DNA from 2 places in the Jeotgalicoccus sp. ATCC 8456 genome. Region 1 is predicted to be linked to the other one. Evidence: a T-box and tRNA genes for the amino acid it is inferred to sense, from the RefSeq annotation. Region 1 holds a T-box; the other holds one or more tRNA genes.
The links. A T-box is a leader RNA that pairs with one kind of tRNA and senses whether it is charged. The one in region 1 lies ahead of JEM45_RS01435 (valine--tRNA ligase), so its partner is inferred to be a tRNA-Val.
Positions count from the first base shown of each region.

Region 2: it has a tRNA-Val gene. The T-box ahead of JEM45_RS01435 (valine--tRNA ligase) is inferred to sense a tRNA for this amino acid. The anticodon was not compared.

Region 1 covers NZ_CP066224.1:254,658-258,071, reverse strand. Annotated here, with positions in the region: gene JEM45_RS01435 (valine--tRNA ligase) at 1-1,841, opposite strand, end outside; T-box leader at 1,887-2,100, opposite strand; gene JEM45_RS01430 (AbrB family transcriptional regulator) at 2,142-3,206, opposite strand; gene JEM45_RS01425 (c-type cytochrome) at 3,327-3,414, opposite strand, start outside.
Region 2 covers NZ_CP066224.1:1,172,526-1,175,939, reverse strand. Annotated here, with positions in the region: rRNA gene JEM45_RS06015 (23S ribosomal RNA) at 1-1,462, shown strand, start outside; rRNA gene rrf (5S ribosomal RNA) at 1,536-1,650, shown strand; tRNA gene JEM45_RS06005 (tRNA-Asn) at 1,666-1,740, shown strand; tRNA gene JEM45_RS06000 (tRNA-Glu) at 1,754-1,828, shown strand; tRNA gene JEM45_RS05995 (tRNA-Val) at 1,848-1,920, shown strand; tRNA gene JEM45_RS05990 (tRNA-Tyr) at 1,931-2,014, shown strand; tRNA gene JEM45_RS05985 (tRNA-Gln) at 2,022-2,093, shown strand; tRNA gene JEM45_RS05980 (tRNA-Lys) at 2,109-2,181, shown strand; gene rocF (arginase) at 2,319-3,224, shown strand; gene JEM45_RS05970 (winged helix-turn-helix domain-containing protein) at 3,274-3,414, opposite strand, start outside.

The DNA of each region.
Region 1 (3,414 bases):
ATCGTGTCGTTTAGACGCGTTAAGATCCACTTATCTGCTAGTGATTTCTCACCACTTAAATCAATATCTTCTAAGCCGAAATCTTCACCGATATTCATGAGTGAGAATCTTGAAGCATTCCAGATCTTATTTATAAAGTTCCAGATACTTTCAACCTTGTCATCACTGTAGCGGAGGTCTTGACCAGGTGTTGAACCGGTCGCTAGGAAATAACGGAGTGCATCGGCACCGTATTTTTCAATAACATCCATTGGATCGACACCGTTACCGAGTGATTTCGACATCTTACGGTTTTGTTCATCACGCACAAGTCCGTGTAAAAGTACGTCAGAGAACGGTTTTTGACCTGTATGTTCAAGTGATGAGAAGATCATTCTCGCGACCCAGAAAAAGATAATATCATAACCTGTCACTAATACATTCGTTGGGAAATATTTCTTTAAGTCAGCCGTATCTTCTGGCCAACCCAAAGTAGAAAACGGCCATAGGGCACTTGAGAACCAAGTATCTAACACATCTTCATCCTGTTCCCAGTTTTCTGAGTCAACAGGCGCCTCTATACCAACATAAAGCTCACCTGTTTCCTTGTGGTACCAGGCTGGAATTCTATGACCCCACCAGAGTTGACGTGAGATTACCCAGTCACGTATGTTCTCCATCCAGCCATTAAAAGTATGTTCAAAACGTCCTGGGACAAAATCAATACGCTGATCTGTGTCCTGGTTATTCAAACTCTTTTCTGCTAGAGGTTTCATGCTTACAAACCACTGCGTGGATAGGTAAGGCTCAACAATCGCACCACTTCTCTCAGAGTGACCGACTGAGTGCATATGGTCTTCAACTTTAATGAGGTAACCTGCCTCATCTAAATCTTTCACTAGTTGTTTACGGCATTCAAAACGGTCCATACCTTCATATTGACCACCAAGTTCATTGATAACACCGTTTGGATGCATGACGTTAATTCGTTCAAGATCATGACGGTTACCAATTTCAAAGTCATTTGGGTCATGGGCAGGCGTGACCTTCATGGCACCTGAACCAAAGTCTTTTTCAACATAGTCATCAGCAATAATCGGTAATTGTCTACCCACAATAGGTAGCTCTACAGTTTTACCAATAAAGTCCTGATAACGTTCGTCATCCGGGTGAACAACAACTGCCGTATCACCGAGCATTGTCTCTGGACGTGTCGTCGCAATTTCTAAGAAACCAGAACCGTCTGTTAAAGGATACTTAACGTGGTAGAACTTCCCTTCAATATCCTGGTGAATGACTTCGATATCAGACAATGCAGTCTGTGTTTCCGGGTCCCAGTTAATAATATACTCACCACGGTAAATTAAGCCCTTGTTATAAAGGTCTACAAAGGTCTTACGAACTGCTTTAGACAGACCTTCATCTAAGGTAAATCTTTCTTTGTCGTAATCGAGTCCGAGTCCAAGTTTCGCCCACTGTGCTCGAATATGACTCGCGTATTCCTCTTTCCAGTTCCATGAGTGTTCTAAAAATTTCTCACGGCCGATGTCGTGACGGTTAATGCCAGATTCACGGAGTCTTGCGTCTACTTTAGCCTGAGTGGCAATCCCCGCATGGTCCATACCCGGTAAGTAAAGCACATCATAACCTTGCATGCGTTTCATGCGTGTAATGATATCTTGTAAAGTCGTATCCCAAGCATGTCCAAGGTGTAACTTACCTGTGACATTCGGCGGTGGAATAACGATAGAAAATGGTGCCTTATCACTCGCTACATCTGATTTAAATAGGCCAGCTTCCACCCACTTTTCATATTTGCCTTTTTCAACTTCAGTCGGATTGTACTTCGTTGACATTTCCATATAATCACTCCTTTAAATTAAAAAACAAAAAAACTCCTGTCCTAACAATAGGACGGAGTTCCGCGGTGCCACCTAAATTCAGGCGAGTTCGCCTGCATCTCAATTGATGATTAACGCTCATCACACGTCTCGCACTAGTCGATTTCCTTTCGCACGAAACTGAACACAGACTACTTTCACCTACTGCTTCGGTAAACTCACACCGCCGTTTACTCTCTTAACACCCGCAGCAGAATACTCTTCTGCACTTAAATATTATAGATTAATCTTATGCGAATAATTTGAAACTGTCAAGCGGCTTTAACTGCTATGACGGCGTTTATTCAAGTATCTTAGATAGTAACCAACAATCGGTACGACAACGATAATAATGAAGAATATTCTAAAGATATGGTAGGACGAGATCATTGGAATATTACCGCCTGTTTCAATGGCGATAACAATAATTTGACCGAGACCACCAGGTGCCGCACTTAAGAATAAGTCGTTGAACTGATGTGAGGTAAAAATTTGGAATATAAAAACGATAAACATTGTACCAAAAATCAGCATTAAGTTTTGCAGTAAGATGGAAAAAATCAATCGCTTACTGAGCTGTGACATCAAGGAAGCAATTTGTAGACCAATTCTAATACCAAAGAGTATTTGTGCCACATTAATAAATTCAATATTCAAAGAAAATTCAATACCCGTCGTTAAGTTCCAAATAATCATGACAATAATAGGTCCAAGCATCAGGCTCGCTGGGAAGCGTATTTTATCGAAAATATAAATTAAAAGTATGCTCGCTACAGGAATAATGAGCATCGGATAAGTAAAAACAGATGTGACATAATCTACAGATGTCGTCGCTAAAGGTATATCATTTGAACCAGCAAACAAGCCTGCCACAAAAGGCACAATCAAGACGATTAAAACAATGCGGGACATCTGAGTCAATGTCACCAATAGAATATCTGCATTCTTTTCTTCCTCTGCCATAATCAACATTTGAGATAAGGCACCAGGTACGGATGCTAAGATGGCAGTTTCAGGTGTACTTTTCGTTAAGTAAATGAAGAAGCGTGAGAGCGCTAAGCTGAGTAGTAATACGAAGATTGTCATTAAAAAGATATTTAAAAGATCATCTTTCATATCACCTAGGGCATCTAAGGTTAAGGTTGAGCCGATCTCAGTTGCCATGATCATGACACCGAGGTTACCGAGCCAAGGTGGGAAAAATAGTTCTTTTTTAACTAATCTAATATAGAGTATGGTTGCAATCATTGAACCGAACAGCCAAGGTAGGATCATACCAACAGCAGAAAGGCCCAATGAAATCAATGCCGCAATAAGAATGAGCAGCAAGAGTCGAAGAAACTTCATAACATCACCTTATATATAACTTATTCATTAATAATAATAACTTATTAATATGTAAATTTACAGTAACTTGCTTAAAATGAAAAAAGACAAACTCAAATAATGAGTTTGTCTATATAAACACTATTGTTCACTAAAGAATTGATATAAAGCTGTTAATTCTTCTTCTGCTACTTGATCTTCACTGAAAGCAGGCATTGAGCCTTGACCT
Region 2 (3,414 bases), 920 kb from region 1:
AGATGATTGCATTTGAGTGAAGTAGTGACGCAGAAGGAAAAGATGAGCGCGCGGAAGGAAGAGCGCGTCCAAGCCATAAGGCTGCATGTTAGGCAAATCCGGCATGCATAAGGCTGAGTGGTGATGGGGAGCCGAAAATAGTAGGCGAAGCATACGGACTCACACTGCCAAGAAAAGCTGCTAGCGAGTAATTGATCTGCCCGTACCGTAAACCGACACAGGTAGTTGGGAAGAGAATTCTAAGGTGAGCGAGCGAACTCTCGTTAAGGAACTCGGCAAAATGACCCCGTAACTTCGGGAGAAGGGGTGCTTATAGAAATATAAGCCGCAGTGAATAGGCCCAAGCGACTGTTTACCAAAAACACAGGTCTCTGCCAAACCGAAAGGTGACGTATAGGGGCTGACGCCTGCCCGGTGCTGGAAGGTTAAGAGGAGTGCTTAGCGCAAGCGAAGGTACGAATTGAAGCCCCAGTAAACGGCGGCCGTAACTATAACGGTCCTAAGGTAGCGAAATTCCTTGTCAGGTAAGTTCTGACCCGCACGAAAGGCGTAACGATTTGGGCACTGTCTCAACGAGAGGCTCGGTGAAATCATAGTACCTGTGAAGATGCAGGTTACCCGCGACAGGACGGAAAGACCCCGTGGAGCTTTACTGTAGTTTGATATTGAATCTCGACTCCACCTGTACAGGATAGGTGGGAGCCAAAGAAGCATGGACGTTAGTTTATGTGGAGGCACTGGTGGGATACCACCCTGGTGTGGTTGAGGTTCTAACCCGCAGCCGTAATCCGGCTGGGAGACAGTGTCAGATGGACAGTTTGACTGGGGCGGTCGCCTCCTAAAGAGTAACGGAGGCGCTCAAAGGTACCCTCAGAATGGTTGGAAATCATTCATAGAGTGTAAAGGCACAAGGGTGCTTGACTGCGAGACCAACAAGTCGAGCAGGGTCGAAAGACGGACTTAGTGATCCGGTGGTTCCGCATGGAAGGGCCATCGCTCAACGGATAAAAGCTACCCCGGGGATAACAGGCTTATCTCCCCCAAGAGTTCACATCGACGGGGAGGTTTGGCACCTCGATGTCGGCTCATCGCATCCTGGGGCTGTAGTCGGTCCCAAGGGTTGGGCTGTTCGCCCATTAAAGCGGTACGCGAGCTGGGTTCAGAACGTCGTGAGACAGTTCGGTCCCTATCCGTCGTGGGCGTAGGAAATTTGAGAGGCGCTGTCCTTAGTACGAGAGGACCGGGATGGACATACCACTGGTGTACCAGTTGTCGTGCCAACGGCATAGCTGGGTAGCTACGTATGGACGGGATAAATGCTGAAAGCATCTAAGCATGAAGCCCCCCTCAAGATGAGATTTCCCCAATAGATGCCTCAGAGACTATGAGGTTGATAGGTTCGGCGTGTAAGTGTGGTGACACATTGAGCGGACGAATACTAATCCATCGAAGACTTATTCAAAGTAAGAAATAAATGAGTGCGTTCACTCTTTACTGACACTTCTATTTGGTTTTGAATGTATATACATTCAAAGTCTGGCGGCGATGGCGGAGAGGCCACACCTGTTCCCATGTCGAACACAGTAGTTAAGCTCTCCAGCGCCGATGGTAGTTGGACTGACGTCCCGTGAGAGTAGGACGCTGCCAGGCTTACATATTTTTTATTCCACAGTAGCTCAGTGGTAGAGCTATCGGCTGTTAACCGATCGGTCGTAGGTTCGAGTCCTACCTGTGGAGCCATTTTTTTGTCTTAGGCCCGTTGGTCAAGCGGTTAAGACACCGCCCTTTCACGGCGGTAACACGGGTTCGAGTCCCGTACGGGTCACCATTTTAATATAGTCTAATATGGAGAATTAGCTCAGCTGGGAGAGCATCTGCCTTACAAGCAGAGGGTCGGCGGTTCGAGCCCGTCATTCTCCATTTTTCATTTGGAAGGGTAGCGAAGTGGCTAAACGCGGCGGACTGTAAATCCGCTCCTTCGGGTTCGGCAGTTCGAATCTGCCCCCTTCCACCATGATTTTTGGGCTGTAGCCAAGCGGTAAGGCAACGGGTTTTGGTCTCGTGACGCGAAGGTTCGAATCCTTCCAGCCCAGTTTTAATTATATTTAGAGCCATTAGCTCAGTTGGTAGAGCATCTGACTTTTAATCAGAGGGTCGCAGGTTCGAGCCCTGCATGGCTCATCTTGGACACTTGCAAAAGCAAGTGTCTTTTTTTATACATGAATTTAGTTCAAATTTAATATTTATAAGCACTTGTATAAAAACGCTTTCTTTAGTATATTTGTATAACAAAAGGGTTTAGATTTGGAGGAGTTGTAGTGGTAAATATTGATTTGATCGGTGCGCCAACATCATTTGGTCAACAAAGACCAGGTGTTGCTTTAGGTCCAGATGCTTTGCGTTTTGAACATTTAATAAAGAAATTGAATGAGCTCGGTCATGAAGTAACCGATAAGGGGAATGTTGTTGGAGGATATGGGGTATGGAAAGAGAATAGTAATGAAAAAGATAAAAATGGCTTAATCAATCTAAGTGAAGTATTAGATTGTAGTCAGACGCTTGCCTCTGTGGTAGATGAGAGTGTAAGTAATAAGAAGTTCCCATTTATAATTGGAGGCGACCATAGCTTATCTATTGGTTCAATTAGTGGTATTAGTCATCATTATGATAACTTAGGGGTAATTTGGATTGATGCGCATGGGGATATCAATAGTAGCGAAACGTCACCGAGTGGTAATATACACGGTATGCCTGTAGGTGTCTTATTAGGTGAAGGGCATGAACAGCTGGTTGATGTACATAAAAGTGGTCCAAAATTAAAACATGAAAATATTGTCTTTATAGGAGTGAGAGACTTAGACTCTGGTGAGCAGTCTTATATTAAAGCACACAATATTAAGTGTCATACTATGTCAGATGTGAGAACTGAGCGTTTGACTGTTGTGATTAAAAAAGCTTTAGCTTCTTTAGAGCATTGTGATGCCATACATCTATCATTAGATGTAGATAGCTTAGATCCAATGGAAATAGAAGGGACAGGTACAAAGGTCAACGGGGGACTTTTTCTAGCTGAACTACTCGAGGCATTAACAGTACTAAGTGCATCTGATCGTTTAGTTTCTTGTGATTTAGTGGAAGTTAATCCACTCCTTGATAAGGAGAATAATACAGCTAAAAAAGCTGTAGAAATCGCATCGTTTATCTTCGGGAAAAGATTGTTATAGATAGTAAAGAAGCTGTGGAAGACGGACTTTCACAGCTTCTTATTTTATATTACTGAATCAGTTTGTCTTCTGTTTTTACAATATTAATGAGATAAGAAGAAATATCGGAGTCGTTTTCTTCATTATTTAGGTTTTTAAGCTGCACCATCAGGGCATTAAAAGAGTAATCATTTAATTTTAATTGATAAAC